One region of the Microbacterium sp. A93 genome, then DNA from elsewhere that is predicted to be linked to it. Evidence: riboswitches for the same ligand, from Rfam matches in the RefSeq annotation. Region 1 holds a riboswitch; each other region holds the start of a gene.

What was found. Region 1 has a riboswitch for thiamine pyrophosphate ahead of ACSU1G_RS29235 (ECF transporter S component). Riboswitches for the same ligand answer to the same signal wherever they lie in the genome.
Region 2: it holds a riboswitch for thiamine pyrophosphate, as region 1 does, so the genes downstream of both, ACSU1G_RS12005 (ECF transporter S component) here and ACSU1G_RS29235 (ECF transporter S component) in region 1, are expected to answer to the same signal.
Region 3: it holds a riboswitch for thiamine pyrophosphate, as region 1 does, so the genes downstream of both, ACSU1G_RS06535 (bifunctional hydroxymethylpyrimidine kinase/phosphomethylpyrimidine kinase) here and ACSU1G_RS29235 (ECF transporter S component) in region 1, are expected to answer to the same signal.

The regions. Positions count from the first base shown of each region.
Region 1 is NZ_JBPXMT010000014.1:161,538-171,500, reverse strand. It holds gene ACSU1G_RS29270 (Na+/H+ antiporter subunit A) at 1-2,842, shown strand, start outside; gene ACSU1G_RS29265 (Na(+)/H(+) antiporter subunit C) at 2,839-3,594, shown strand; gene ACSU1G_RS29260 (Na+/H+ antiporter subunit D) at 3,594-5,363, shown strand; gene ACSU1G_RS29255 (Na+/H+ antiporter subunit E) at 5,360-6,019, shown strand; gene ACSU1G_RS29250 (monovalent cation/H+ antiporter complex subunit F) at 6,016-6,303, shown strand; gene mnhG (monovalent cation/H(+) antiporter subunit G) at 6,296-6,742, shown strand; gene ACSU1G_RS29240 (DUF4235 domain-containing protein) at 6,751-7,032, opposite strand; TPP riboswitch at 7,175-7,280, shown strand; gene ACSU1G_RS29235 (ECF transporter S component) at 7,372-8,013, shown strand; gene ACSU1G_RS29230 (ABC transporter ATP-binding protein) at 8,017-9,675, shown strand; gene ACSU1G_RS29225 (energy-coupling factor transporter transmembrane component T family protein) at 9,681-9,963, shown strand, end outside.
Region 2 is NZ_JBPXMT010000004.1:207,205-217,167, forward strand. It holds gene ACSU1G_RS11995 (ABC transporter ATP-binding protein) at 1-909, shown strand, start outside; gene ACSU1G_RS12000 (D-alanyl-D-alanine carboxypeptidase) at 978-2,642, opposite strand; TPP riboswitch at 2,715-2,826, shown strand; gene ACSU1G_RS12005 (ECF transporter S component) at 2,817-3,455, shown strand; gene ACSU1G_RS12010 (ABC transporter ATP-binding protein) at 3,457-4,914, shown strand; gene ACSU1G_RS12015 (energy-coupling factor transporter transmembrane component T family protein) at 4,911-5,702, shown strand; gene ACSU1G_RS12020 (M23 family metallopeptidase) at 5,780-6,634, opposite strand; gene ACSU1G_RS12025 (ArsR/SmtB family transcription factor) at 6,631-7,152, opposite strand; gene ACSU1G_RS12030 (MmcQ/YjbR family DNA-binding protein) at 7,202-7,594, opposite strand; gene ACSU1G_RS12035 (hypothetical protein) at 7,608-8,681, opposite strand; gene cls (cardiolipin synthase) at 8,818-9,963, opposite strand, start outside.
Region 3 is NZ_JBPXMT010000002.1:481,253-491,215, forward strand. It holds gene ACSU1G_RS06515 (DUF5067 domain-containing protein) at 1-723, shown strand, start outside; gene ACSU1G_RS06520 (thiamine phosphate synthase) at 825-1,493, opposite strand; gene thiM (hydroxyethylthiazole kinase) at 1,490-2,287, opposite strand; gene ACSU1G_RS06530 (MFS transporter) at 2,284-3,762, opposite strand; gene ACSU1G_RS06535 (bifunctional hydroxymethylpyrimidine kinase/phosphomethylpyrimidine kinase) at 3,759-5,312, opposite strand; TPP riboswitch at 5,449-5,542, opposite strand; gene ACSU1G_RS06540 (HNH endonuclease) at 5,628-6,560, opposite strand; gene ACSU1G_RS06545 (ATP-binding protein) at 6,804-8,180, shown strand; gene ACSU1G_RS06550 (SDR family NAD(P)-dependent oxidoreductase) at 8,271-9,077, opposite strand; gene ACSU1G_RS06555 (FAD-dependent oxidoreductase) at 9,074-9,963, opposite strand, start outside.

The DNA.
Region 1 (9,963 bases):
CGGCGCGCTCGTGCTGGCGTACTGTGCTCGGTACTTCCAGAACAACGAGCCCCGCAACGCCGCCTTCGGCGCGCAGCTGCTCGCCTTCGCCGGTGCCATGTTCGGGCTCGTCACCACGGATGACCTGCTGGTCCTCTACACCTTCTGGGAACTGACCTCGGTCCTGTCCTTCCTGCTGATCGGCTACTCGGCCCACCGCATCTTCGCGCGCCGCTCCGCGATCCAGGCCCTGATCGTGACCACTTTCGGCGGGCTGGCGATGCTGGTGGGCCTCGTCATGCTGGGCCAGGCCGCCGGAACGTACCGGCTCTCCGAGATCGTCGCGCAAGGCCCCGAACTGATGTCCGGGCCGTTCGGCGGTGCCTTCATGGAGTGGGCGATCGTGCTCGTGCTGGTCGGCGCCCTGTCCAAATCCGCCCAGGTCCCGTTCCACTTCTGGCTTCCGGCCGCCATGGCCGCACCGACCCCGGTCTCCGCTTACCTGCATGCGGCCGCCATGGTCAAGGCCGGTATCTACCTGGTGGCCCGCCTCGCCCCGGCCTTCGCCGATTCCGGCTGGTGGCAGGCGCTCGTCCTCGGCGTCGGTCTGTGGACCATGCTCGTGGGCGGCTGGCGCGCCCTGCGCCAGACGGATATCAAGTTGATCCTGGCCTACGGCACGGTCTCCCAGCTGGGCTTCCTCATGGTCGCCAACGGCCTGGGAGACCAGGATGCCGCCATGGCCGGGCTGGCCATGCTCGCGGCCCACGCCCTGTTCAAGGCCCCCCTGTTCATGGTCGTCGGCATCATCGACCACGAGGCGGGCACCCGTGACCTCGCCAAGCTCTCCCGGATCGGGCGCAACCACCCCTGGCTCGCGGCCACCGCCGTCCTCTGCGCCGCCTCCATGGCCGGCATCCCGCCGCTCTTCGGCTTCGTGGCCAAGGAATCCGTCCTGGAGTCGATGCTGCAGTGGGCCGAGCACGGCACCGGCGCCGGGCTGTGGTCCACCGTGTGGGCCTGGGCCCCGCTCATGGCCGTGTCCATCGGTTCCGTCCTCACCGTGGCCTACTCCGCCCGATTCATCTGGGGTGCCTTCGCCACCAAGAGGATCCGCACGGACGGTGAGCTGAAGCCGGTCGCAGACACCCGGTTCAACGGTCCGGTCACGTTCGGCGCACTGGGGCCTTCCGCCCTGCTGGCCCTGGCCTGCGTGGTGTTCGCCCTCGCACCGGGTTCCATCGACGCCCTCCCCATGGCCTTCGGGGCCTCCATGGAGGCCTTGGAACCCGGGGCGGAGGCCGCCTATCTGGCCCTGTGGCACGGGTTCACACCGGTGCTCGGGGTCTCCGTGGCCATCGTGGTCCTCGGCCTGCTGCTCTACCTCACCAAGGACCCGGTGGCGCGTTTCCAGGAGGCTGTGCCGTCCTGGGTGGACGCCCAGCGTCTCTACCGCAACACCCTCAGGGTCCTGGATGACGTGGCGGTCTGGGTCACCGGCCGCACCCAGCGCGGTTCGTTGAGCTTCTACCTGTTCATCATCCTGGCGGTCGCCTTCCTCGCCCCGCTGCTGGTCCTGGTCTTCCCCCAGGAGAACGACGGCGGCGCGGGACTGGCTGCCACGGTTCTGGGCACCGCGAACTGGACCTGGGCGGATTCCGTGGCCCAGGTCCTCATCGGCGCCGCGATGGTCACCGGAACGATCGCCGCGATCCGGGCCCGCAAGCGCTTCATGGCCGTGTTGCTCGTCTCCGTCACCGGTTACGGACTGGCCGCCATCTTCGCCCTCCAGGGTGCCCCGGACCTGGCACTGACCCAGCTGCTCGTGGAATCCATCGTCCTCGTGGCGATGGTGCTCGGGCTGCGGGTGTTGCCGGCCGGCTGGTACACCCGGGACCGCACCAACATCCGCTGGGCACACGCCGTGCTCGGCGTCCTCTTTGGACTGGTCATGATCGCCGTGGCCGTGACCGCCATGGCCTCCCGGGTGGCGGACCCCATCTCCCTGGAGATGCCGCGACTGGCGTATGAGGAGGGCGGGGGCTCCAACATCGTCAACGTGCTGCTGGTGGATATCCGCGCCTGGGACACCTTCGGCGAGATCACCGTGCTGGCCGCCGCGGCCACCGGTGTGGCCTCACTGATCTTCATCCAGCACCGGGACCGGCGCACGGGAGACCTGAACGCGGTGGCCTCCGGGTCCGTGGGCCGGTACAACCCGAAGGGACCGCTGGAGACCCGTGAGCTGGCGGCCGTGCGCAAGTTCGCGATCGTGGATGAGGACCAGTGGCTCGTGGCGGGCCGCACCGTGGCTCCCGAGCGCCGCTCCATCATCTTCGAGGTGGTCACCCGCCTGATCTTCCACGTGATCATCCTGCTCTCCATCTACCTGTTGCTGGCCGGGCACAACACCCCCGGCGGCGGCTTCGCAGGTGGACTGATAGCCGGCCTGGCCCTGACCATCCGCTACCTGGCCGGAGGGCGCTATGAGCTGGAGCAGGCCATGCCGATCCCGGCCGGCGTGCTGCTGGGCTCAGGCCTCGCCGTGGCCTCCCTGACGGGCGTGGCCCCACTGTTCTTCGGCGGCCAGGTGTTCCAGTCCGCCATTCTCGAGTTCTCGCTGCCGGTGTTCGGGGACATCAAATTCGTCACCTCCACCATCTTCGACATCGGCGTCTACCTCGTCGTGGTGGGCCTGGTCATCGACGTCCTGCGGTCCCTCGGCTCCCAGGTGGACCGCCGTTCCGAGGCCGAGGCGACGGCCCAGACCGAGGTCGAGCGCCGGCGTCGTGAAGCCCGCGCAGCGTCTCAAGGAACCGCCGGAACCGCCGGGACCGCCGGAACCGGGACGGTGAGCTCATGAGTGTGAACCTGTTGCTGCTCGTGGTCATGGGCGTGATGTATTCCGGGGGGATCTACCTGCTGCTGGAACGGACCCTCACCAGGGTGCTGTTCGGCATGATCCTGATGACCAACGCCACGAACCTGCTGATCGTCACGGTGGCCGGTGCGCCGGGCCAGGCACCGCTGGTCGAGAACGGGGTGGACCCGGAGGCGTACACGGATCCCCTCCCGCAGGCCCTGACACTGACCTCGATCGTGATCTCCTTCGCCATCACCGCCTTCATGCTGGGCATGATCTACCGGTCCTGGAAGCTCGGGCGCCGGGACGAGGTCATGGTGGACACCGAGGACGTCAAGGTGGCCGAGCAGCCCTCCTTCGACGCGGAGGAGGACGCCGAGCTGTTGGAGGAGCCCTCGGAGTTCCTGGACGAGGACGAGGACCCGAACGCGGACTACGAGCACGCCACCGCCATCAACCCCTCCACGGGGCCCCTGGCCGTGCGGCGCCGCCCGGACGGCACGGTCAAGGTCAAGAAGGACGCCAACCGGCAACCGTCCGGCCGCCGGCCGCGGCACCGGCACGAACCGGAGGAGGGGGAACATCCCGTGGGCTCGCAGGGGCATGATGACCACCTGCCGGATGAGGACGAACGCGCGGGCAGCCCCCGTTCGCGGCCCCAGGGCCGCAAGCCGGGCCGGCCGGGCGGCCCAGACAAACCACGCAGGCCCGGCCGACTCGGCAGGCCGGACAACCGGAAGGACGGTGAGTGATGGAGTTCGAGATCGTCTCGCTGGCCCCGCTCGCTGTCCTGCTGCCGATCCTCGGCTCCGCGTTGGCCTTCGTGCTGGTCCGCCGCCCGAAGGCGCAGATCGCCGCGACGGTCACCACCATCACGCTGACGCTCACGCTGGAATGCCTGCTGCTGGCCACCACCTGGGACACGGGGGCGGTCGCCGTGTTCATCGGCGGGTGGGAGGCCCCCTGGGGCATCACCCTGGTGGTGGACCGCTTCTCCGCCCTGATGCTGGTGATCTCCTCGGCCATCGTGCTGGCCGTGCTGATCTACGCCTCCGCCCAGGGCATCACGGACCAGGACCAGGGCGGCCCCGTCTCGATCTTCCACCCCACGTTCCTCATCCTGGTGGCGGGTGTCTCCAACGCCTTCCTGGCCGGCGACCTGTTCAACCTGTACGTGGGTTTCGAGATCCTGTTGACGGCCTCCTATGTCCTGCTGACGCTGGGAGGAACCGGGCCGCGGGTGAGGGCCGGCATCACCTATGTGGTGGTCTCGGTGATCTCCTCGGTGATCTTCCTGATTGCCATCGCCATGATCTACGGTGCCACCGGCACCGTGAACATGGCCGACCTGGCGGTGAAGCTCGCTGAGCTCGACCCGGACGTCCAGATGGTGCTGCACGTGATGCTGCTCGTGGGCTTCGGCATCAAGGCCGCCGTGTTCCCGCTGTCCTTCTGGCTGCCCGACTCCTACCCCACCGCCCCCGCGCCGGTGACCGCCGTGTTCGCCGGGCTGCTCACCAAGGTCGGCGTCTACGCGATCATCCGCACCGAGACACTGCTGTTCCCGGGAGACCGGGTGAACGCACTGCTGATGTGGGTGGCCCTGCTGACGATGATCGTCGGCATCCTCGGGGCACTGGCGCAGAACGACATCAAGCGCGTGCTGTCCTTCACGCTCGTCTCCCACATCGGTTACATGGTCTTCGGCGTCGCGATGTCCAGCATCCTGGGTCTGGGGGCCACGGTGTTCTACGTGGTCCACCACATCACCGTGCAGACCGGGCTGTTCCTGGTGACGGGCCTGATCGAGCAGCGGGCCGGGTCTGCCAACATCGACCGGTTGGGCGGGCTCGCCCGCATCTCGCCGGTGGTCGCCGTCCTGTTCTTCGTCCCGGCCATGAACCTCGGCGGCATCCCGCCGTTCTCCGGGTTCCTGGCCAAGATCGGCCTCCTGCAGGCCGGCGTGGCCATGGGCGAACCCCTGGCCTGGGCGCTGGTGGCCGGATCCGTGGTGACCTCGCTGCTGACCCTGCTCGTCATGGCCCGGGTGTGGACGCGGTCCTTCTGGCGCCGCGTGGAGGATGTGGAGCACCCGCCCGCCAAGCTGATGCTGGCCCTCGAGGACTCCGAGGCGCGGCGTCACGGCAGGCCCCACGTGCCCACCTTCCCCAAGGGTCCGGCCCGGGGCATGGTGTACCCGACCGCGGGGCTGGTGGCGCTCGGGCTGGCGTTCACCGTGTTTGCCGGGCCGCTGTACGCCTTCTCGGACCGGGCCGCCACGGACATGCTGGCCCGCACCCCCTACATCGAGGCCGTACTCGGCGCGGAGGAAGCCGAGCAGGCCGAACAGGACGTGGGGAGTCTCCTGGAGCGGGGCATCATCTCCCCGGGGCAGGAGAACTCCGGCCCGGGGGACCTCGACTCCATCCGGGGGGACTCCGAGGGACACCACACCGGATCGCGGCCCCCTGAAGGAGCCGACGCCCCGGACGCCGTCACCACCGGTGGGGGGCGGCCATGAGTACGGAACCAAGCGGCCAGACCGGCCGGGACAGCTCGGACAGCCCACGCTCCTTCTGGAGCCAGTGGCCCATCCTGATCGGCCTGAGCCTCACTTGGGGTGCCCTGTGGCAGGACTTCTCGCCGGGCGTGCTGCTGGCGGGCGCACTGTTCTCCACGTTGATCCTGTGGTTCTACCGCCTGCCGCGGGTGAACTTCGCGGACCGCTTCAATCCCTGGTATGCCCTGGTGTTCACGGGCCGGTTCTTGTGGCATGTGGTGACCGCCTCGATCTCGGTGGCCCGGGACGCCATCGTGAAGGGCCCCCGGATCGTGAACTCCGTGGTGGCCGTGCCGTTGCGCAGCCATGACGACCTGATCGTCACCCTGACGGGCCACGCGCTCGCGTTGGTGCCCGGTTCCCTCGTGATCGACGTGGACCGGCCCAGCTCCACCCTGTTCCTTCACTGTCTGAACGTGGAGAACGCCGAAGCGGTCGAGGCCTTCCGTGACGAGGCACTGCGGACCGAGGCAGCCATTGTCCGGGCCATCGGCACCAAGGCGGACCTGGAGCTGATCCGCCGGGACGAGGCGTCCCGCACCTCAGGTGCCGGAAGGACCCTGGGAGCCCGTGCAGGCCAAGCCACCCGTCCAGACCGGGGGAGGGAGCGCTCATGACCCTGTTGGAATGGGCGGGAATCGTCTGCGTCGCCCTGCTGGGGGCAGGGGCCCTGGCCGCGATCTACCGGATCGTGCGCGGGCCCTCGATCCTGGACCGGGCCATCGCCACCGACGTGTTGCTGATCGTCATCTCCTCCGCGCTGTGCGTGGACATGGCCGTGCACCACCACACGGACCACCTCGTCTTCGTGGTGGTGGCCTCGGTGATCGGGTTTGTGGGCTCGGTGACGCTGTCTCGGTTCGTGACCGACGCGAAGAAGGAGCCGAGCGAACATGCTTGAGACCGGTACCACCCTGGAGGTGATCATGGACGGAATCGCCGCCGTGCTGCTGGTGCTCGGCGCCCTGATGTCCACCGTGGCCGGGATCGGCCTGTTCCGCTTCCCGGACCAGCTCTCCCGGATGCACGCGGGCACCAAGCCGCAGGTGCTGGGCCTGCTGCTGGTGCTCATGGCGATGGCGTTCGCCGGGCGGGCCTGGGTCTGGGTCCCGGTGCTGCTGCTGGCCTGGGTGCTGCAGATGCTCACGGCCCCGGTCTCGGCGCACCTGGTGGGCCGAGCCGGCTACCGCACCAAGCACCTCCAGCCGGAGTACCTCTACGTGGACGAGTTGGCCCACGTGGTCGCCAGCCATGACGACGCCGGCCGGCCGGCCGCCTCGGTGCCGGACCAGCGGACCGTGCCCCAGGAGGACCCGAACGACGACCACGGGCGGGACTGAGGCCGGCCTCAGACCTCGCCGTGTCCGGCCCTGGACGCCGAGCGGGCCTGCAGACGCTTGACGGCCGAGTTGGCGCCGCGCTTGGAGGTCACCCGGATGATGGCCGAGATGCCGGCCGAGATCACTGCGAAGGAGATGGCGCTGAGAAGGTGCTCCTCGGTGTCGTCGAGGTCCTTCGGGGCGTCGTTGCCGGTGACCGCCTTCCAGCCGAACTCCACGAGTTTGGCGCCGACGATTCCTCCGCCGATGGTGATGCCGGTAGCGATGAGCTTTTCCATGAGGTTGTTCACGTCGGTTCCTCCAGTACTCCAGGACGATGTCGGTGGTCGGTGTCAGCCTAACGGCTCGGGGCCCACCGCCGCGCCCGTATTTGTGGCCCCGCACTTACACCCACGCACCCCAGCATCCGGGTGGACTATGATGGCCGGACACTGTGAACGACAGGGGAGCACCGCACCGGTGCTGAGAGTGCGCGGACGCGCAGACCCTCGAACCTGCTCCGGCTAACACCGGCGAAGGAAGTCGAGTTCTCTGATGAAACGTCAGAACACCGTCCACCGAGACCCGGCTACCGGGTCCTGGCGGAGTGCCGTTTCATCCCCCTCCTTGGATCCTTGAGGAGGACAACCATGGTCCCTGTACAGACCGAATCAACCGCATCAGACGTCAAGAACTCCCACCAGCCGCGCCGCTCCTGGCGGGTGGTGGACATCGTGGTGGCAGCCGTCATCGCGGTGGCCTGCGGCGTCATCTTCTGGGCCTGGAACCTGGCCTATGCCGGGCTGAGCCCCGCCTTCGCGGCCTTCCCGCCCTCCTCCGCCCTCCTGGCGGGGATGTGGCTTTTCCCGGCCGTCTTGGGCGGACTCATCATCCGCCGCCCCGGCGCCGCGCTGTTCACGGAGCTCGTGGCCGCCACGGTCTCGGGGCTGCTCGGCTCCCAGTTCGGACTCACCGTGCTGGCCTCGGGGCTGATCCAGGGCCTGGGCGCGGAGCTGGTGCTGCTGCTGTTCCTGTACCGCCGCTTCACGCTGCCCGTGGCCCTGTTGGCCGGGCTGGTGACCGGGATCTTCGGTGGTATCAACGACGCCTTCATCTTCAACTGGTTCCCGGACTACACGCTGGAGTGGAAGTACCTCTACGTGGTCTTCGTGGCGGTGTCCGGCGTGGTGATCGCCGGGCTGCTGTCCTGGCTGGCCACCCGCGGGCTCGCCGCCACCGGGGCACTGTCCGCCCTGCCGTCCCGCCGGGCGCACCAGGAGCCGGTGGTCTGATCCGTGCCTGGAGCCCTCCTGGAGGCCGCGGGCTGGGGCTGGCGTCACGCCGGCCGGTCCGGGGCCGCCGTCGCCGGTCTCGACCTGACGGTTCCCGCCGGGCAGAAGGTGCTGCTGGCCGGCCCTTCCGGGGCCGGCAAGTCCACCCTGCTGTACGCCCTGGCCGGGGTGCTGGATCCGGCCGACGAGTCGGAGGAGACCGGCCGGCTGCTGGTGGATGGGGTCCCCTCTCGGGAGCTGCGCGGCCACGCCGGCCTGGTGCAGCAGGATCCGGAGACGCAGGTCATCCTGTCCCGGGTGGGCGATGACGCCGCCTTCGGCGCCGAGAACCTGCAGGTCCCGCGGGAACAGATCTGGGCCCGGGTCCAGGACGCGCTGGCCGCGGTGGGGCTCGGTGAAGAGCAGGGGATCGCGCTGTGGCGGGACACCTCCAAGCTGTCCGGCGGGCAGAAGCAGCGGCTGGCCCTGGCCGGGCTCCTGGCCATGCGGCCGCCCGTGATCCTGCTCGATGAGCCCACGGCCAACCTGGACCCGGCCGGCGTCCTGGAGGTCCGCGACGCCGTGCTCGCCGTGGTCGAACGCACCGGCGCCACCCTGGTGGTGGTGGAGCACCGGCTCGCGGTCTGGGCCGAGCACGTGGACCGCCTGCTCGTGCTCGAACCGGGTGGCGGCATCAGCCATGACGGCACCCCGGCCGAGCTGCTGTCCGCGGGACCCGGCTCGGTGCGGGATGAGCTGGTCGCCGCCGGCCTCTGGGTCCCCGGCCACGTTCCCACCCCCGCCCCGAGCAGCTGGAGGTCGATGGATGACCCGACACGCCGGGAAACGCCCGATTCCAGGTCACCCATCGACCTCCCGCTGCCAGGCGGGCGGGAGGCATGGCAGGAGGGCACGACGCCGGCTGGTCCCGGTGCGCTGCCGGCGCACCGACTGCTGAGCGCGAGAGGCCTGGCCGTCTCCCGGGAACCGGTGCGGCCCGGGTGGCGCCGCCGCTTCGGGCCCGCGCCCGAGCCGGTCCAGCAGGAGCTGGACCTGACGCTGGAAGCCGGTGAGGCCGTCGTCGTGACCGGGGCCAACGGCTCCGGCAAGTCCACCCTGCTGCTGACCCTGGCCGGGCTGATCCCCGCACACGCCGGCACGCTCACCGCCGGGCCGGAGCTGAAGGGCGAGCGGGGGGAGCAGTTGCCCGAGGATCCGTACCGGTGGAAGGCCGCCGATCTGGTGAGCCGGATCGGCACCGTGTTCCAGGAACCCGAGCACCAGTTCGTGGCCACCACGGTGCGGGACGAGCTGCTGTTCGGTCCGCGCCACGCCCGCGATCCCCGGACCGGGCGGCGACTCTTCTCGGACGAGGAGGCCGCGAACCGGGCGGAGGCCCTGCTGAGTGCACTGCGGCTCACCGCGCTGGCCGAGGTCAACCCGTTCACGCTCTCGGGTGGGGAGAAGCGGCGGCTGTCCGTGGCCACTGTGTTGGCCGCCGGGCCCCAGGTGGTGTTCCTCGACGAGCCGACCTTCGGCCAGGACGCCGCCACGTGGGCCGTGCTCGTGGGCCTGTTGCGCGGGATCGTGGACGAGGGCCGCTCGGTCATCGCCGTGACGCACGACAGGGACTTCGCCGCCGCGCTTGGGGCCCGCACGCTCACCCTGGAGGCCGCGGCGTGACCGGGCTGCGCGTGCCCAGCGTGACGGTGGCGCCGTCCCGGCCGGTCGCGGTGTCCGCGTTCGACCGGGCCAACCCGCTGGCCAAGCTCGTGGCGCTGCTGCCGGTGACCGCGGTGCTCGTGGCCACCATGGACTGGGTCTCCTCGGGAATCGTGCTGGCCGCCGCCCTCGCCCTGCTGCCGGCGTCCGGGATCCGTGTGGGCGAGTTCCTCCGCCGCGCCTGGGTGCTACTGGCCGCGGCCCTGGTCTCGGCGTGGGGCACCGCGCTGGTGGGGGAGGACTCCGGTG
Region 2 (9,963 bases), on a different contig from region 1:
TTCGATTTCCTCGATGCCGAAGAGCAGGAGCCGGATGCGGAAGACGCACCCGCCCTGCGCAAGGGCGACGGCGCAGATGGAGGCGGCGTGATCGAGTTCGAGAACGTGTCCTTCTCCTACACGCCAGAGCGTCCGCTGATCACGGATCTGTCGTTCCGGGTCGAGCCGGGACAGACCGTCGCGATCGTAGGGCCGACCGGCGCGGGTAAGACCACGCTGGTAAACCTCATCATGCGCTTCTACGAGCTCGACTCGGGCCGCATCCTGCTTGACGGCCAGGACATCGCCGCGGTCACGCGCGACGATCTGCGTTCGCGCACCGGCATGGTGCTGCAGGATCCGTGGCTGTTCGCCGGATCCATCCTGGAGAACATCCGATACGGTCGCGCCTCTGCGAGCGATGAGGAAGTGCTCGCTGCGGCCAGGGCAACCTACGTCGACCGCTTCGTGCATGCGTTGCCGGATGGGTACGAGACGGTGCTGGAAGAAGATGCAGCCAACGTCTCTGCCGGTGAGCGCCAGCTCATCACGATCGCACGTGCGTTCGTGGCACAGCCGTCGATCCTCATTCTTGATGAGGCGACGAGCGCCGTCGACACCCGCACCGAGCTGCTGGTGCAGCACGCCATGGCGGCGCTGCGACAGGGGCGTACCTCCTTCGTGATCGCGCACCGCCTGTCGACGATCCGCGACGCCGATCTCATCCTCGTGATGGAACACGGCGACATCGTCGAGAAGGGCTCGCACGAGCAGCTCATCACGGCACAGGGTGCGTACTGGCGGCTGTACCAGTCGCAGTTCGAGCAGGCCGCGACCGACATCGACGCGGAGGAAACCCTCACCGGTTCCATCCCGGTCATCGTCACCGGTGAGGCCGGGGTCGAGGCTGAGGCCGAGGCGCAGGTCTGAATCTCTGAGGTCTGAGATGAACGACTGTGGCCGGCTGCAAGTGCAGCCGGCCACAGTCGTTTCATTTGTCAGCCGGCTTCAGTGAGCCCGAGAATCTCCAGCGGATGCATCAGGCGCCACAACGGGCTCGGTCCTTCGAGCTCATCGGCGAGTGAGACGCTGGAGTCCGTGGCATTCACGGGGCCAGTGACCGTGAGCGTACCGATCGCGTCACCGTCGGCGCGCTGGTCGCTCAGGTCGAAGTCCACTTCCGCGCTCGCAGATACACCGTTCCACAGCACGACGTTCGCGTCACCGTCGGTGACCACGTCCACGCTCGTGCCCCACGGGGTACTGACAGTGCCGACAACGGTGCCTTCTGCCACAGCCGGAGCAGTTGCCGCCAATGCAGCCTCCACGCCGGCGAACAGTGAGCGCGTCACTTCGAGCCGTTGGTCGTTGTCGTCCTGGTTCAACACCGACGCATACAGGTGCACCGTCGTATCGCCGATCGTGATGTCCTTCGCGGTGAGCAGGCTCCAGCCCACGAGGGTTCCGGTCTTGATGCCGACGACACCCGGGTCTGCGAGCATGCCGTTGGTGTTTTCGACCAGGCCGGCGCCGGGGATCTCGACACTTGCGGTGCCGACGATCTCGGCGAACACGGGGTTCTGCATCGCACGCTCTGCGAGCCGCAGCAGTGCCTCCGGCGTGGCGATATTGTCCTCATCAAAGCCGGAGGGGGTCACCACTGTGATCCCGGAAAGGCCGCGGTCGGCGAGCCATCTCTCTGCGGCTTCGGCAAACTGTCGGTCGGAGCCCCAGAGCTCGCGGGCCAGTCGATCGACATAGTTGTTGGCGGAGCCGAGTAGCGTGCCCTGCAGCATCTGATACTCCGTCAGCACACCGTCGACCGGAACATCCAGCGCCGACTGATTCGCGCGGCGGTAGTTCCAATAGTCGAGTGTGTCGCCGTAGGTGAACGCGAACTCCGGGCCCGATTCGCCGAGCTGTAGCGGCATCTCATCCAGCACCATCAGGCTGGTCACGACCTTCGTGAGGCTCGCTATCGAGGCCGAATCAAGAGTGGATGCCGCAGAGGAGACCCCGGCGACACTCACACCGGCGCTGCCGCCGGCGGGCCAGCTGAACGTAGCAGCTTCGGAGGCCACGGTCTGGAATTCAACGGCCTGCACCGTCGGAGGCACTTCGTTCAGTGGCCACAGCAGCATCGTCGCGGAATAGGCGATGGCGAGAACAGCGACGGTGCCTAGCGGTGCCATCCAGGTACGCAAGACGCCGGAGCGCAGAGAAGCATTCGCGAGCAGGTCGGGCCCCGTCTCGCGCATCGTTACCGCATCGAGATCTGCCGGGCGGGTGCCTTCGCTGACATCGTCGACGTCGAGCCAGGTGAGGGCGGTGACTGGGTGCGTGGCACCCGCCCACTCTGCGTCCGGGGCCGTCTCGTCCACCGCGCGCTCGAGCACGTTCAGATCAGCGTCGGCGTCGAAGTCGAAGACTGTGGCGGCAGCGGAGGGCGCATCCGGTGTCTCCGCGGCATCCGGTGTCGGTTCTGGCGTGTCTGAGGCGGTCTCTGCCGTGTCTAACAGTGCCTCCAGGGCATCTGGCACCGTCTCCGGGGAGTCGCTGGGCGGCAGGGCTGGGGGGCTCGCGGCATCGACCGCTCCCGTACGCGCGCGAAGGGCACGCCGGCTGAGCGTGCCAGTATCGGGCGTCGCATCGTCAGGGGTCACCCGCCTACGCTATCGAATCCCGCTCCTCGTGTGCGCAGGGGCACCGGCATCCTGACAGTTGGGTAAGATCGTCAGCACAACCACGGGAGTCCGATGAGTCGGGCTGAGAGGAAGCGAACCACGCTTCGACCGTCGAACCTGATCTGGGTCATGCCAGCGCAGGGAGGAGTTCAAATGAACACGTCTACACGCACGCCCACTGCCGCCCGCACCGGGCTCATGCGTCCAGAGATCTGGCGTTGGCGCATCGTCGACATCGTCGTTGCCAGCGTTCTCGGAGTCGCCTGCGGCTTCCTGTTCCTGGCATGGAATGTGGGTTATCTCGGGCCGAAGGCGCTGCTCGAGCCGCTCCTGCCCGGTGTGCAGGGGCTTCTTGACGGTCCGTGGCTCATCGCCGGCGTTCTCGGCGGCCTCGTCATTCGCAAGGCGGGAGCCGCGATCTACACCGAGGTGATCGCTGCAGTGGTCTCCGCGCTTGCGGGAGCCCAATGGGGCGGTTTCCTCACGATCGAGGCAGGACTCGTGCAGGGCCTTGGCGCCGAGATCATCTTCCTGCTCTTCGCCTACCGCTTCTGGTCACTGCCGGTGGCTCTCCTGGCCGGCGCGGGCGCCGCACTTGCCGGCGGTGTCAACAACCTGATCCTTTGGTACGCAGGCTCGGGGGCGACCTTCACCATCGTCTACCTCATCAGCACGGTCATCTCAGGGGCCGTCCTTGCCGGCGCGCTCGGCTGGGTGCTCGCGCGCGGTCTCGCGGCCACCGGAGCCCTTGATCGGTTCGGCTCCGGCCGCGAGGTGCGGAACCGGGTCTGACATGCCAGCCGGTAACGTCCGGCCCGCAACGGTCGAGGCACGCGGGTGGGGATGGCGTCACGCGAGCAGGCTCGCGTGGGCGCTGCACGACGTCACGTTCCGCATCGAACCTGGCGAGCGGGTGCTCCTCCTCGGGGCATCCGGCGCCGGAAAGTCGACGCTGCTGCACGGGCTGGCCGGGGTGCTCGGCGGCGACGAAGAGGGCGAGAGCGCCGGCGAGTTGTTGGTTGATTCGGCTCCGGCCGCCGCAACTCGCGGCCGCTCCGGGCTCGTGCTCCAGGATCCAGACTCGCAGGTCATCCTCGCGCGGGTAGGAGACGACGTCGCGTTCGGCTGCGAGAACATCGGCATACCGCGGGAGGAGATCTGGCCGCGGGTGCGTGCAGCCCTCGACGCCGTCGGCCTTGACGTGCCGCTCGACCGGCCCACCAAGGTGCTGTCCGGAGGGCAGAAGCAGCGCCTCGCGCTCGCAGGCATCCTTGCGATGCAGCCGGGCCTGGTGCTGCTCGACGAGCCGACGGCCAACCTCGATCCGGACGGTGTCATTGAGGTGCGCGACGCCGTGCAACGCATGCTGACAGCGCATCCCGCCACGCTGATCGTCGTCGAGCATCGCCTGGATGTGTGGCTGCCGCTGATCACGCGGGTGATCGTCGTCGGTGAGGGGGGAGTGATCGCGGATGGGGCGCCGGACCAGGTGCTCGGGACCGCCGGTGCGGAACTCGCCGCCGCAGGCGTGTGGGTGCCGGGTCATCCGCCGGCCTTGCCGCAACCGCCACGTGCTGAGCCGGGAGCGATCCTGCTCGCCGCGCACGACCTCTCCGTTGCTCGGGTGAAGGGTGTGACTGTGGCATCCGATGTCGACCTGGTGGTGCGTGCCGGTCAGGCGCTGGCGATCACCGGGCCGAACGGCGCGGGAAAATCCACCTTGGGACTCGCTCTTGCCGGTCTCCTTCCTCCGGCGGGGGGTCACGTGGAAGCATCCGGTGCGTTCGCCGATGGTGCGGGTTCCGCGCCCATCCGCTGGACGTCGAGGCAGTTGCTGACGCGCATCGGGATGGTATTCCAGGAGCCGGAGCATCAGCTGCTGGCGAAGACCGTACGAGACGAGCTCGCGGTCGGTCCGCGCGCGCTCGGGTTGAGTGCGGATGAGATCGCTGCGCGCACACACGAACTGCTCACGAGGCTGCGGCTGGCGCATCTCGCGCTGGCGAATCCGTACACGCTGTCCGGCGGAGAGAAGCGTCGTCTGACCGTTGCGGCTGCGCTCGCGACCAGACCACGGATGCTCGTGCTCGACGAACCCACGTTCGGCCAGGATGCGCGCACGTGGGCCGAACTCATGGCGATGCTGGCCGTGCTGCGCGATGAGGGTGCGGCGATCGTCACGATCACGCATGACCTCGACGTGGTGCGCGCGCTGCGCGCGGAACGCTTCGAGCTGAGTGGCATCCGATGACGTTGCTCGAGAATCGTGCACGTACCGGCGTCGTCGCGCAGATCAATCCGGTGGCGAAGCTGGGCGTCAGCGCGCTGATCGCGATCCCGCTGATTCTCACCCTCGACGTCGTCTCCGCTGCGGTCGCCCTGGTGCTCGAGTGCGTGCTGTTCTTCTTCGCCGGTATTGGTTGGCGGGAGTTCTGGGTGCGCACCTGGCCGGTCTGGCTGGCAGCTCCGCTGACCGGCGTCACGATCGCTCTGTATGGCGAGACGAGCGGGGAGATCTACCTGGAGTGGTTCGTCGTGCGCGTCAGCGAGGGGTCGCTGGCGCTGGCTTTGGCGACGATGTTCCGTGTTCTCGCGATCGCTCTGCCTTCGGTGGTTCTCTTCCTCACGGTCGATCCGACGGACCTCGCCGACGGACTGGCGCAGATCCTGCGGCTGCCTGCCCGGTTCGTGCTTGGAGCGCTCGCTGGCCTGCGCATGGTGGGGTTGTTCCTCGACGACTGGCGTGCGCTGGAGCTGGCCCGCCGGGCGCGCGGCGTCGCCGACCGTGGTCGTATCAAGCGCTTCCTCGGGATGGTGTTCGCGCTGCTGGTGCTTTCGATCCGTCGGGGTGCGAAGCTGGCGACGGCGATGGAGGCGCGCGGCTTCGGCGCGCCGGGGCAGCGCACCTGGGCGCGCGAGTCCACCTTCGGTGCGAGGGAATGGATGCTGCTGCTGATCGGCGCCCTGATCTCCGCGATAGCGGTGACAGCCGCGGTCATAACCGGCTCCTGGAACTTCATCCTCGGCCCGAGTTCTTAACCCCTTCCTCCCCCTTGCGAGTGGTCAGTTGTGGCTCATTTTCCACGCGAAATAGAGCCACGACTACCCACTCGCAATCAGGCGCGGGTCGTCAGGTGCTCGTTGTTTTGGGGCAGCGTGTCGGCTAGCTCTGGGGCATCCCCGATGGTGATTCCGGCGAAGGTCATCGGGACTCCGATGGCCGTCCAGAGGGAGGCGCGGTCCATGAGTTGAGCATGCACGTGTGGCTCAGTGCTGTTGCCTGAGTTCCCGCAGAGACCGATCTGTTCGCCCGCTCGGACCGTCTCGCCGACTCGAACCGTGACTGACCCGCGCTGCAAGTGTGCGACGGTCGCGTGCACGCCATCCGCGCCGCGGATCGTGACGTGGTTGCCGACGATGAACCCCGGGCCTCCCGACTCACGGATTGCACCTTCGAACAACAGATAGATCACGGCGAGCAAATTGGACCGCGCTCGGTGATCGCGCCGCCAGTCGGATGCGCGCACCACCACTCCATCGCACATGGCGAACACCGGCGCTCCGAACGCGGGATACTCCGACGGTGCACGCATCGCTGAGCCGCCGCCGAAGGGCGGACGGACCTTATCGACCGGCTCGTTGACGAGATCGATCGCGTACGTCTGGCCGTATGCACGGACTCCGTGGCTCGGGACCTTCGAAGCGGGGCTGTTCATCGCAAGCCACCGTCCGCGCACCGGAGAGGAGACTTTCACTGTTTCCCGCTTGGGAAGAAAAACAGGCGCGGTGAATGCGAGCACGATACAAATTGCCAGCACGCAAAGTGCGATCGGCGACAGGATGCCACGCGCCTGCCGCGCGGTCTCGCCCAGGGTGAGGAACGTGGACAGGGCGACTGCGATCAAAGTTGCGGTCGATGCGTAGTAACCAGGGATGCGGAGGCGATAGACGGCAATGAGCGCCCGCCTCATCGCTCGGCTCCGAGCATGCACGCCAGCAGGGGGACGATCCGTGCCGCTGGAACCGCGTAGTTGCCGCGCCCGCTCTGACGTACCCATCCGGCGCTGAGTAGTTGTCGCAGGTGGTGGTGTAGCTGACCGGTCGTTCCGAGTGTCTCGATCGCCGCGAGATCGGCAGTTGCGTGCACCCCGGAAAGGATGTGTCGCAGCAGTTCCACCCGAACCGGATGCCCCAATGCTGCGAACACTGATGCCTGCTCTGTCCAGTCCGTCTCCAGCATCCCCGCGGTTCCGACGCTCTGCTGCCATGACACCGGAGCCCCCGTGGGCAGAGTCAGCGATCCCACCAGCATCACAGCGCCATCGACGGTAGAGGGGGTATCCGCGAGGCGTGACTGCAATCCAGCCAGCGCCCAGAACGCGTCCGCATCGACAGGTGATCCTTCTGTCTGCTCCTGCACGTCGAGGGCATCGACCCGTTCCGTCAGGACACGCACGGCGTCGCGCAGTGCTGCCAGTTCATCATTCATGCATCAATAGTACGTTAATACGTATTAGCAAACAATGAGTTGGTGGTCGCTACAGCCCGTCGAGCTCGCGCACCAGTCGTTTCGGAGCGGTCACCCGATACGAAGCATCGACGAGTTCGGCGATCTCCTGCCAATCCGTCGATTCGTCGAGGTCGATTCCGAGCCATCCGGACGGGCCGAGATATGCGGGCACCCAGAATCGTCTGTCTTGTCGCAGCGCGGGATCGTCGCCGGGATCGGGTCGCACCATGATTGCTGCGTCGTGGGCGATCCACTCATCGTTTATGCGTTGGGAGCCTCCGAAGTAGCAGAACACCTTCTGCGTGAAGAAGGCCGGGCGACCATGGCTGACCTTCTCGTCGGCCTCAGGCAACGCGAGCGCAATGGTGCGCACCCGCGCCAGCAGTGGATCGTCTTCCGTGAACATGAGGGGATGAGACATCAGCTGACCTCCGTCAGTCGCGTTGACCTGCGACGCCGAGGAATCGGATGAAGACCGAGATCCATCCGAAGATGAGCGCGAAGACGACGATCTCGAACGCGGTCAGCCCGAAGAATCCGACGACGAAGAGCAGCGTGGACACCAGCACTGCGGCAAGGAAGACCCAAGATGCGATGAAGTATGCGCGTGGCATCCCGCGGAGTATCCGGTGTCCGCTTGCGAGCATCCCGATATACATGACGGCCATACCGCCCGCGCAGAGGTTGTGGATCAGCAGGCTCACGTTTACTGGGACGAGGCCGACCCCAGCGAGCATGATGCCCAAGATGATGAACATCCTCGCGATGATCTTGGGACCGTCTTCGCGCGCGAGGATCCGCCGTTCAAGGAGGGCGTTCATATCATTTGTGAGATAAACGGCGAAGGCGGTGACAAGGAGGCCGCCGATGGCCAGGGTGCCGTTGAACACCAGACTCGACACACTCCAGAAGGTGCCGAGGTGGCTGAAATGCGTTTCCCACCAGAGGGGATCCGGGGTCGTGAGCATCGCCGCGAAAGTGCCGATGCTGACAAAAGCCATCAGCAGTGAAGACATCCGCCGCGTCGTCATGCGCGACACCGACAGATAGGTGAGGTATGCGCTGAGCCCGAGGCTCACCGCCATCAAAACGACCGTCCAGAACAGCTCGACCTTCAACCCGATGAACCCGAGGCTGAGGATGAGGAAGGCCGCAAGCGCCGCCAACACGGCAAGCACGAGGTGTACAAGCACCACTGCGATCGTGTTGACGGTGAAGGTCGCGGCAGACAGCGAGTGTCGCCATTCCTGCCCAGGCATTCCTCGCACGCGCCAGTATCCGATGCCGCCGGCGATCGCCGCGACCACTCCCGCCGCAATGGAAACGATGCTCCCGAACGACCAGTCGCCGAACAAGCTGAGCGGGGGCAGAGTGACGCCGATGACGATGCCGAGGACTGCTCCTAAAACGCCAGCGGAGAGGGCGGCGTAGATGGCGTGCGACTCCACACGAAGGGAGTGCGCTGGCTCCGCCACCACGCGCGCTGTGGATGCATCGACTGCGGACATGATGGAGGGTCTCGTTCCAGGCGTCAGAGTTTGGAGGTGCGGTCGGTGAGAGCGGTGCCCGCGAGGATTCCGAGGGCGATCGCGACCATTGTAGCGATCGTGGTCACGAGGGTGATTGCTCCAGCGCTGTCGCGGGTCACTGCAATGCGGATGTCAGCCGGGCCAACCCGTCGATCACCTTCTCGCGCAATGGTCGCCTTGCCCATGCCTCTGGGTCCAGCCGGATGCTGTTGCGACGGTAGTTGTCCTCGACGAGCTTCAACTGGTCGACGAACTTCCGCCCGCGCACCAACACCGAGACCTCCATGTTGAGACTGAATGAGCGGATGTCCATATTGCTCGATCCGATGACGGCAACCTCGTCGTCGATCGAGAAGTGCTTGGAGTGCAGTACGGTCGGCGACCGGTACAGGTAGACGGCGACCCCCGCGTCCAGAAGGGCTGCGTAGTACGAGCGTTGCGCGTGATGGACGAGCACCTGATCTGCGACTTCCGACACGAAGAGCTCGACATCCAGGCCGCGCGCGGCCGCGGTGAGGATGGCCAGCATCGTCGACTCATCCGGAACGAAGTACGGGCTGGTGATGCTCACCCGCGAGCGTGCGTTCTGGATGAGCATGACGAAGAGCTTGAGATTGTTGTCGTTCTCGAAGCTGGGGCCGCTCGGAATCACCTGCGCGTCGATGTTGTCGAGCGGCGTATCGCTGAGTGGTTTTTCGTTTCCCGAATCGGATGCCGCGATCGCGGCGGCCTGCACCGGATAGGTGTGAACGGGGAGGAGCTCGTCTGTTTCGCTGAACCAGTCTGTGATGAACACCGCATCGAGCTCGCCGACCACGGGCCCCTCGAGTCGGACCATGAGTTCGATCCAGTGCAACCCGCGGCGAACATTCTTCGGCTTCAGGTACGTCGAGTCGATGAGGTTCTGCGAGCCGGTGTATCCGACGTGCCCGTCGATGACGACCAGCTTGCGATGATTGCGGAGGTCCGGGCGCTGCCATTGCCCGAGATGAGGGCGCAACGGCAGCATCGGCCTCCACTGCGCACCCATCTGCGCGAGTGCTTCTTGCGTCGCTTTCCGGTGCGGGAACATCAACCCCGAAACGTGGTCGGAGAGCACCCGCACGATGACTCCCCGGGCGACCGCGCGCGCGAGCGCGTCGAAGAACGGCTGCGTGGTGGTGTCTCTCACCAGAATGTAGAACTCGACGTGCACATATTCGCGGGCGGCGTCAATGTCGCCGATCATCGCATCGAACGATCCCTGGTAGTCCTCAATCAA
Region 3 (9,963 bases), on a different contig from region 1:
CCGATCGATCTGACCGGCGAGTGGGAACAGTCCGGCGAAGCCGATGAGGACAACGCCAGCATCCAATCCGCGACGATCGTCGACGACACCATTTCCGTCTATTGGCTCAACGATGGCGAGAAGGCGCTCTACTGGGCCGGCACCGCAGGCTTCCCCGAGGACGCAGGCGATTCGTTCACCTTCGACTCAGAGAACGACACCGACCGGACCGGCACGGCGCTGCTCGCCTCCAGCGACGACACGAAGACCTTCACATTCGAGGACGAGACCCTCAGCTATGAGGTCAGTGCCCTGGGCGAGACCTGGACCGTGGATCTCCAGCAGACCAGCGAGACGCCGGCCGTCGCACCGGCTGCTGAGGAAAAGTCCACCAGTGATCTCGGCGTGACCATCGGGGGCGCGTCGTTCTCCGAGGACTATGAGGGCGCCCCGGTCATCGTCGTGGACTTCGAGTTCACCAACGGCTCGGAGGAGACCACCAGCTTCATGATGTCCACCACCACACAGGCCTTCCAGGGCGGCATCGAGCTGGACGCCTACTCCATCGGAGTAGAGGGTCTCGACTCCAACAACTCCATGACCGATCTCAAGCCCGGCGCCTCGATCGACGTCCAGGTGCCGTTCACGCTCCGCGACGAATCGCCCGTGACGGTCGAGGTCGGCGAGATGTTCAGCCTGGACGGCGGCCTCCTCGACACCCAGAAGTTCGACGTCACGCAGTAATCCGGGGCGTCAGCCTGCGCTGGAGCAGAACTACCAGCAACTTCTGCCCTCAAAACGCGGGGTTGGATGCTGGCCGTCGAATCATGATGGCGACTCTGAACTCAAGGACCCGAGAACCCCGTCAGGACCTCCCGCACCACAGCCCCCGGATCCGCCGCCTCCATCAGGGCCCGCACCAGCGCGACGCCGGCCACGCCCGTCCCCGCGAGCGCGGCGGCATCCGCGGCGGTGACGTCCCCGATCGCCACGATCGGCAGCCTCGTCGCCGCCACCAGCGGACCGTAACCGGACACCCCCAACGGCTCCCGTCCGGAGTCCTTGGTCGGCGTCAGCCGGAACGGCCCGGCCCCGATGTAGTCGAGCAGCCCGCGCAGTCCCTCCGCCGCGCGGACCAACTCCAGGGTGCCGGTGGTCAGCCCGATGATCGCGTCCGGTCCCAGCAGCTCCCGCGCCGCCTGGACCGGCAGGTCGTCCTGCCCGAGATGCACGCCGTGGACCGCAGCGCCCCGGGCCCGGGCGGCGAATGCCACGTCGGCCCGGTCGTCCACCAGCACCCGGGTGGCCGGGTTCGCCGCGCGGACGGCCTCGGCCACGGCACACGTCAGCTCGAGCAGCTCGGCCGCGGTCGCGTCCTTGGCCCGCACCTGTACGACGCCGGCCCCGGCACCCGCCGCTGCGGCCGCCACCTCCACGGTGCGCCGCCCGGTCCCCGAGGTCACTAGATAGCAGCGCAGGTCCAGGGGATCCCGCCGCGACAAAGCACCGTTCACTGCCCCACCCCGTTCTCCACGACCAGTCCTACGGCATCCAGCGCGTCCAGGAGCTCCACCCGGAAGCTCCCCGGCCCGGCGGCCCGCTCTGCGGCGAGCTCCCCGGCCAGGTCCAGCCACGTGGTCGCGGCCAGCGCCGCACGGAACGGGTCCACCTCCACGGCGCAGCACGCCGCGGTCAGCGCCCCGAGCAGGCACCCCGTGCCGGTGACCCGGGTCAAGAGCGAGGTGCCGCGCGTGAGCAAAGCCTGCCGGCCGGCGTCGAGCACCAGGTCCGTTGCACCGGAGACGGCGACGGCGCCCCCGGTCCTGCGCACCACCTCCCGGGCCGCGTCCTCGGCGGCCTCCGGGGCCGCCACCGAGTCCGCCCCGCGCCCGCCCGCGCCGGCTCCCACGAGCGCGAGCACTTCCGAGGCATTGCCCCGCACCACCTCTGGCTGCGAATCCAGCAGCCGCCGGGCCAGCGGGGTGCGCACGGGGGCCAGCCCGATCGCGGTGGGGTCCAGCACCCAGGGGCGGCCGTCCCGCACGGCCGCGGCGACGGTGGCGGGGATGCCGTCCATCGCGTCGGTGCTCAGGGTGCCGAGGTTGACCGCGAGCGCGTCGGCCACGGTGGTCACCACGGGTGCCTCGGCCAGGGTCTCGGTCATCATGGGGCGGGCGCCGGCGGCCAGCAGCCCGTCGGCCACGATCCCCATGGACACGGTGGCGGTGAGGCAGTGCACCAACGGCGCACGCTCGCGCACCGCACGGATCACTGGCGCGACGGCGGCCAGGTCCGGGTCGCGGATCAACGGGACACCCCCGTCGGAACAGTCCCCGCGGCCACCGCATCCAGGTCGTCCACCAGGTCCTTCGGGGCGAGCCGGGGTCCGAGCGCGGCGCCGAGGGCGAGCAGCAGTCCCCCGAGGCCGACGAGCACCATGACCGAGCCGTGGCGGCCCAGCAGCGGTTCGATCAAGGGCAGGTAGAACGGGTAGAGCGCCGGCACCACCAGGGACAGGCTGTAGCCCATGCCGTAGCCGGTGGAGCGGATCCGGGTGGGGAAGCGCTCGGAGAGGTAGGCGGAGACCGGCCCGTAGGCGGAGACGGTGATGACCTGCAGCACCGCGGCGAACACGGCGGCCAGCAGGAAGGTGGAGGTGGTGACGGCGAGCCACCACACCACCGGCCCGGCCAGGGCGGCCACCAGACCCCACAGTATGAAGAGTCGTCGCCGGCCGGTGAACGTGGAGAGGTGACCGGCCACGGCCATCACGACCGCCTGGGCCACCGAGGCCAGCCCGATGACCACGGGCACGGCCGCCGGGTCCAGCGCGGAGTCCGTGGTCAGGCGTTCGGTCAGCAGCAGCACCGTGCTGTAGGTCAGCAGCCAGAGCCCGGTCATGAGCAGGAAGACCTGCCAGAAGGCTTTCGCCCAGCGCCCGGCGAGCAGGGATCCCAGGCCCGACGCCGGCCGCTCGCCTGCCGCTGCCGGCTCGCCGGAGGTGCTGGTCGCGTTGGGGGCGGCGGAGGAGTTGGCTGCGGCGTCCCGGGAGCGGTGGAACACGGGGGCGTCGGCCACCTGGCGGCGGTAGTAGACGAACATGCCGAGGGAGAGGGCGGCACCGAGCACGAACAGCAGCCGCCAGCCCCAGGCGGCGTAGTGCTCCGGGCCGATCAGGGCGAGCAGCCCGGCCACCGAGAACGCGATGGTGGCCTGCGCCCAGGGTGCCATCGAGAGGATCAGCCCGCTCATGAGGCCGCGGCGTTTCCCGGTGGACCATTCCATGGCCAGCGGGATGGCCGCGGAGTACTCCCCGGCCACGAAGATCCCGCCGAGGAACCGCAGCGCCAAGATCAGAGCCACGGTCCCGGCGCCGAGCAGCTCGTGCGTGGGCATGGCGGCGATGGCCAGCGCGCACACGGCGGTCCCGGCGATCGCGATGCGGGTGGTGCGGGTGCGCCCGAGCCGGTCGGAGATCCGGCCGAAGACGATCCCGCCGACGGGGCGGCCAAAGAGCATCGCCACGATGATGAGCGCCCCGATCGATGACGTGGCGGTGGCCGACGGGCCGGCGAGCACGAGCATGGCCGGGGCCAGGGCGGTCACCGGCAGGAAGACGTGGATATTGTCGATCCAGTTGCCCACCACCCCGGCGCGCAGGGCGGCCCTCCCCTCGGGCGGCATGGCCGCGACGCCGGCCGGTGCCGCGGGGAGCGTCGGTGCGTTTCTGGGTGTGAGGCCGGGTGCCTGCGCGGGTGTGTGTCCGGGGGCGGCCGCCGTCATCGGGCGGCTCCGGCCAGCTCATGCTGAGTGGCGGGGACAGAGGGGGCTGCGGGGGTGGAGGGTGCAGCGAGAGTGGAGGGGCCAGTGGCTTCCGGTTCGAGCCGCAGGGCCTGCTCGAAGAACTCGAGCTCATGCCGGCAGGCGGTCAGGTAGGCGCGGGCCGCGGCGGCGCGCACGGCCGGGGAGGCGCCGGCGAGTTCGTGCTCCACCTGGTCCAGGGCACCCTGCACGGCAGTGACGAAGCCGAGGTCCCGGTAGGTGTCCAGCCACAGGGCGTAGGGGTGGTCCTCGGGCACCTCCGGCAGCCCGGCGCCGACCTGGGCGTAGAGCCAGAAGCAGGGCAGCACGGCGGCGGCCCCCACGGCACGGTCCTCGCCGAGGGCGGTGGCGAGCAGGAAGTCCGTGTAGGCGCTGGTGACGGGGCTCGCGGTGGTGCGGGCGGCCTCGGGGCGGGTGGCCATCCAGGTGCGGTGCAGGTCGGCTTCCTCGGTGATGGCGCCGGTGGAGGCCTCGGACCAGAACTGCTGGGACGCGGTGCTGGAGGATCGTGCGGCGAGGGCGGCCAGGGAACGGGCGTAGCGGTTCAGGTAGAGCGCGTCCTGGGCCAGGTAGAACGTGAAGTCGGCCTCGGACAGGCTGCCGTCGACCAGCGCCTGCACGAAGTCCGAGGCCCCGATGGCCGCGGTGGTCTCCGCTCCGGCCTCCCAGAGGGCGGCGGTCCAGGGGCCGGCCGGCGGCACGGCGGCAGCCAGGGTAGAAACCCCAGGGGCACCCAGGTCCCGCGGTGTCTCGAGAGCCCAGGGGACGGCGTCGTGCCTCAACCAGGGGTTTGCCGCGCCGGCGGCCTGCAGCCGTCGGGACCGGTGGCCGTGGTCCACGGGGCCGTGGCCGGAGCCGACCTGCAGGGCGGCGCCGTGGAGGATGGCCTCGTGCAGCCAGCCGGTGGCCCAGGTCAGGGCGGCGTGCGGGGTGTCCCCCCGGCCGAGGCGGGTGGCCAGGGCGGCCGAGAGGGAGCAACCGGTGCCGTGGGTGCTGGTGGTGTCCACGCGGGTGGAGGGCACCGGGTGGCGGGTGCCGTCCGGGCTGACCCAGGTGTTGGTGACCCGGGTGCCGTCCAGGTGCCCGGTCTTCACGACGACGGCCACGCCCGACTGCGCGGACCACGCCGCGGCCTGGTCGAGGGCCTCGGTCTCGGTGGTCGCACGGGGCTGGCCCGTGAGGACGGCGAGCTCGTCGATATTGGGGGTGACCAGGGTGGCGCGGCGGCAGAAGGCGACCATGGCCTGCTCGGCTTCAGGCTGCAGGAGGCGGTCCCCGCTGGTGGCGATCATGACCGGGTCGACCACGAGGAACGTGGGTTGGACGTCGCCCAGCCAGGCGGTGACCGTGGCGATGATCTCCGCGGTGCCGAGCATGCCGGTCTTGACGGCGTCGAGGGTGACGTCGTCGCTGACGGCGCGCAGCTGGGCTGCGAGGAAATCAGTGGGCGGGACGTGGAGATCCCGCACGCCATGGGTGTTCTGAGCGACCAGGGCGGTCACCACGCTCATGCCGTAGCCGCCGGCGGCGGTGATCGACTTGAGGTCTGCGGCGGCCCCCGCCCCCCGGTCGGATCGGTCCCGGCGATGGAGAGCACGCGGGGCACTGCGGGCAGGGCGGAGCTGGGCGGGAATTGGGTATGGCAAGAAGAAGTCACGCGGACATCCCTTCGCTAGTTCGAACTAGATCAGGTTCCACGGGTTTGATCTCAGCACCGGACGGTGCACCCCGTGTCCACGAGCCAGTATAAGCAGACCAGGAACTGTTGGCGGTCTGCACCCAGTTCCCTATTGCAGACGCAGAGCAACTGCGGCTGCAATAGGGAACTATGCGACGTCGCTTACAGTCGCACTCCTGAAACGATCAAAGGCGCTCTCGAGAAGGTCAGGTCGAGGGCGTTCTGTGTAACGCTTCGGAAGTGCCATGAGCTTCTTGCCGTGGAGTTCCTGAAGTCCATAGCGGAGCATCGGTCCATCGACCTCGTCGAGCAGATCCTTCCGAATCTGCACAACATGATCGGGACGAATTCCTAGGAAGTAGCTATCGAAGGCTGCGTGATGAATTTTGCACAGCGCCATGCCGTTGACCACAGAGGCAATTCCCAGCTCTTCACGGTCAGGCACGATGTGGGCCGCGTCCAGGAGCTGAGGATGAGCGAGACTACAGACGGCACAGCGGTTCTCGTACGCGGTCAAGACCGTTGATCTGAAAACTGGCTGGTGAAGTCTCACCTTTGTCTCTCGCCGGAGGTAGCGTCGCAGAGACTCTTCCATGACAGATCCGGCCATCATTTCCGGAAGCATGTCAATTTCTTCTACCGGAGCCATGGCGAAGCGCTTGTGTTCGATCTCTTCACGGACAATGTACACAGGCGCGATCACCTGGAATCGCGCCGGCTTCATGGCAACGCCCACGAACCAAATGAGAGGAAGCCGCAACTCCATGGCCCGGCGGAGTCCGAGGTTCTCCGGTTGGTTCGGGTCATCTCCACGCCATGCATACCGGATGAGCCCGTCCGCACCAATGTCGTCCTCGTAGGGTCGCTTCTGTCCCGGTGATCTGTAAACAGTTTGGAACGATAACGCGGCCTCGAATCCGCGTGGCTTGCGAATTCCTTGCTGCGTAGACTGGAGCGCGAAAGGGGCTCCTTGAAATGCGAAGTCCAAGATGTCATCGCGCGTAAGAGGTTCCAAGCCGTCACTTGTTCGCTCTTTGAGCCACTCGATAGCGGATCCGCGAAGTCCCACTGGCTCCGCCATAGCGCGGCCTCCTACATAGAGCCATCACGCAAACACGTGTGCATTTGCATCGTCAATATTCAGAGTACGGGAAAGCTACTAGAAACTCGGCGATCTGGGAACGTGCGAATCCTGTAGCTCGTCCGTAGCACGTACTTGGCGTCCAAGTGATCGATCGCCAGTTTTTCTCACGCAGTTCAATCGCCTCGACGAACGCCGGTGTGCCTCGTCAACATAAACGCCAGTCGCTGGAAAGATGTGCTCATGCCGATCGAGACCATCGAAGTTGACGACGACCAAGTTGCACGCATTCTCACGGTGCGCGAAGGACACTTCCAAGACATGAAGGCCAGGGAAGTAGCGCCTGGAAAATTAACAAAAACCCTCAGCGGCTTCGCAAACGGAGACGGCGGTGAACTTTACGTCGGCATCGACGAGAAGGATGGCCAGTTCACTTGGAACGGCTTCGTCGATGAAGAAGCAGCGAACGGTCACCTCCAGATTTTTGAAGAGCTCTTTCCTCTCGGAGAGGGCTTCAGGTACGAATTCCTGGCTAACGAACGAAATGCTGGGCTAGTTCTTCACGTGATCGTACTGCGTTCCGCATCGATCCGAAAGGCCAGTGATGGCGTTGTCTACCTCAGGCGAAGCGCGCAGTCTTTGCCGCTGAGATCCGAAGATCAAATTCGCAGATTGGAGCGAGACAAGGGAATTACGACTTTTGAAGGTGAGACCGTCAACTCCCCACTAGATACCATTACGAATTCGGAAATCAGCCTTACTTTTATGCTAGATGCATTCCCATTAAACGAGCCCGAACGGTGGATGCGGATGCAACGCGTGATCGTTTCAGACAAGCCAACCGTGGCAGGGCTACTACTTTACTCGGACTTACCTCAAGCCGATCTCCCCAAGAGGTCGTCAGTAAAGCTGTACCGGTACAAGACAGCCGACGCCGAAGGGCGCCGAGAAACGCTTGACGGGCAACCATTCACAATTGAAGGCCCACTTTACAACCAAATTAAGGATGCGCTGTATTTGACCACGAAGCTTGTCGAATCTGTTGGAAAACTCGGAGACACGGGGATCACTCCGATCTCTTACCCACCAGAAACACTTCATGAGATCATAACCAACGCCCTCATACATCGAGATTATGGCCTGGCTGACGACGTTCACATTCGCGTGTTCGATAATCGAATCGAAATCGAAAGTCCTGGTCGACTAGCCGGACACGTTTCGCCTCAGAATATTCTGGACGAACGATTTGCCCGAAACGGAAATATTGTTCGACTCATAAACAAGTTTCCTGACGCACCAAACAAAGACGTTGGAGAAGGCCTAAATACTGCTTTTGACGCCATGAAGAAACTTCAGTTAAAGAACCCTGAGATCACTGAATTAGATCATTCGGTCCTAGTGAACATCAAGCATGAGAAGCTGGCGTCACCAGAGCAAATGATTATGGAGTATCTGGAAACACACGCCGAGATAACCAATCGTATCGTTCGTGAACTCTCAGGGATTGGGTCTGAGAATAAGGTCAAGAATATATTCAATCGATTGATGAGAAGTGGCCAGATTGAGAGAGTTCCGGAGAAGAAGGGGAATCTTTCAGCGTACCGGCGTGTACAGGGCTGATCGGTCGTAGGCTTCTCTGCTGCAAGTGGTTACCTGTGCGGCCTGATTATCTCTTTTCTACGTCCAACCCAGGTTGGAAGAGTCGACAACCTACTGCGCCACGTACCCGCCATCCACGGACCACACGGCACCCGTCACGAACGATGCGGCGTCTGAGGCCAGGAAGCAGATGACCTCGGCGACCTCTTCGGGGGTGCCGAGACGGCCGATCGGCTGTCGGACGGTCATCTGAGACCGCACCGACTCGTCCAGGCCGGCGGTCAGCGGGGTCTCCACGTAGCCGGGAGCCACCGCGTTGACGCGGATCCCCGTCGGCGCGTAGCCCAGTCCGGCGGAGCGGACCAGGTTGGCCACCCCTGCTTTGGCTGCCGAATACGGTGCAGAGCCGGCCTGACCGACCAGCCCCAAGAGCGAGGAGAGCGCGACCACCGCCCCGCTCCGCCGGCCAGCATCAGCAGCCGCCATGTGCCGCAGCGCGTGCTTCATGGACAGCGCCACCCCGGTCAGGTCGATGTCCAGCACGGTGCGCCAGTGATCCAGGTCCAGCTCGTGCAGCGGGCCCTTCCGCTCGGCGATCCCGGCGTTGGCCACCAGCACGTCCACGTTCCCAGACCCACCGGCATCACCACCGAGCCCCGCAGCAGCATCCATCAACCCCGCCACGGAGTCCTCGTCGGTCACATCGCAGCGCACGAACAGCGCACGCCCACCCGCAGCCTCGATCTCCGCCACCACGTCAGCGGCCCGCTCATCCACGTCTCCGATCACCACGGTGGCGCCGCGGGCGGCCAGCATCCGGGCGGTCGCCGCCCCGATCCCGCCGGCCGCACCGGTGATGACAGCGGTGCGGCCGGCGAACGGCATCGGGTCGACGCCCAGAGAACCGCTCAGGCTCACGCACCGACCTCCATGGCCCGCTTGAGCGCCTCGGGCTGACCGGACTCTGCGGCCAGCTCGGCGATGTCCCGACCCATGCGATAGCCGAACACCAGGGCCGGGCCGATGTGCGAGCCGTAACCCGGGTACCCGCCACCGAACACGGAGACCGCCGCGGCACCCACGGAATACAGCCCCGGGATCCGGGAACCGTCCTCACGGATCACCGCGTGCCGCTCATCGACGTCGATCCCGGCGAAGGACCCCAAGTCCCCCATCTGCACCTTCGCGGCGTAGAACGGGCCCTGGTCGATCGTGGCCAGGTTCGGATTCGGCTTATGGTCCATGTCCCCGCGGAAGTGGTTGTAGGCGGTGGAGCCGCGGCCGAACTCCGTGTCCTCCCCGGCCACAGCGTCCCGGTTGAACCGCTCCAGGGTGGCCTCCAGTCCGGCGGCGTCCACCCCGATCTTCCCGGCCAGCTCGGCCACGGTCTCCCCCTTGACCAGGTAGTCCGCGGCGTAGAACAGCTGACGGGGAATGGGTGTGGGCTTGGCGAAGCCGATCCCATACTTGTCCATCAGCTTCTCATCACCGATGATCCACGCGTAGACCGACTCCTCATCCTTCATGTGGTCCAGCATCTGCCGGCCGAAGTCGTGGTAGCTCAGGGCCTCATTGCCGAAGCGCTTGCCGTGCTTGTCCACCGTGATCATGCCGGGCAGCCCGATCTGGCGCAGGTGCGGGAAGAGCCGCTGCTTGCGGGTGACCAGGTCCTTGAACACCGTCACCGGCGCCCAGGACCCCGGGGAGGAGACGTCGGCGTTGATCCGCCCGCCGGCGGCCATCGCCATCCGGGCCGAGGACCCGTCATGACCCTGGGTGGGCGTGAAGTGCTCCCCGCCGTTCG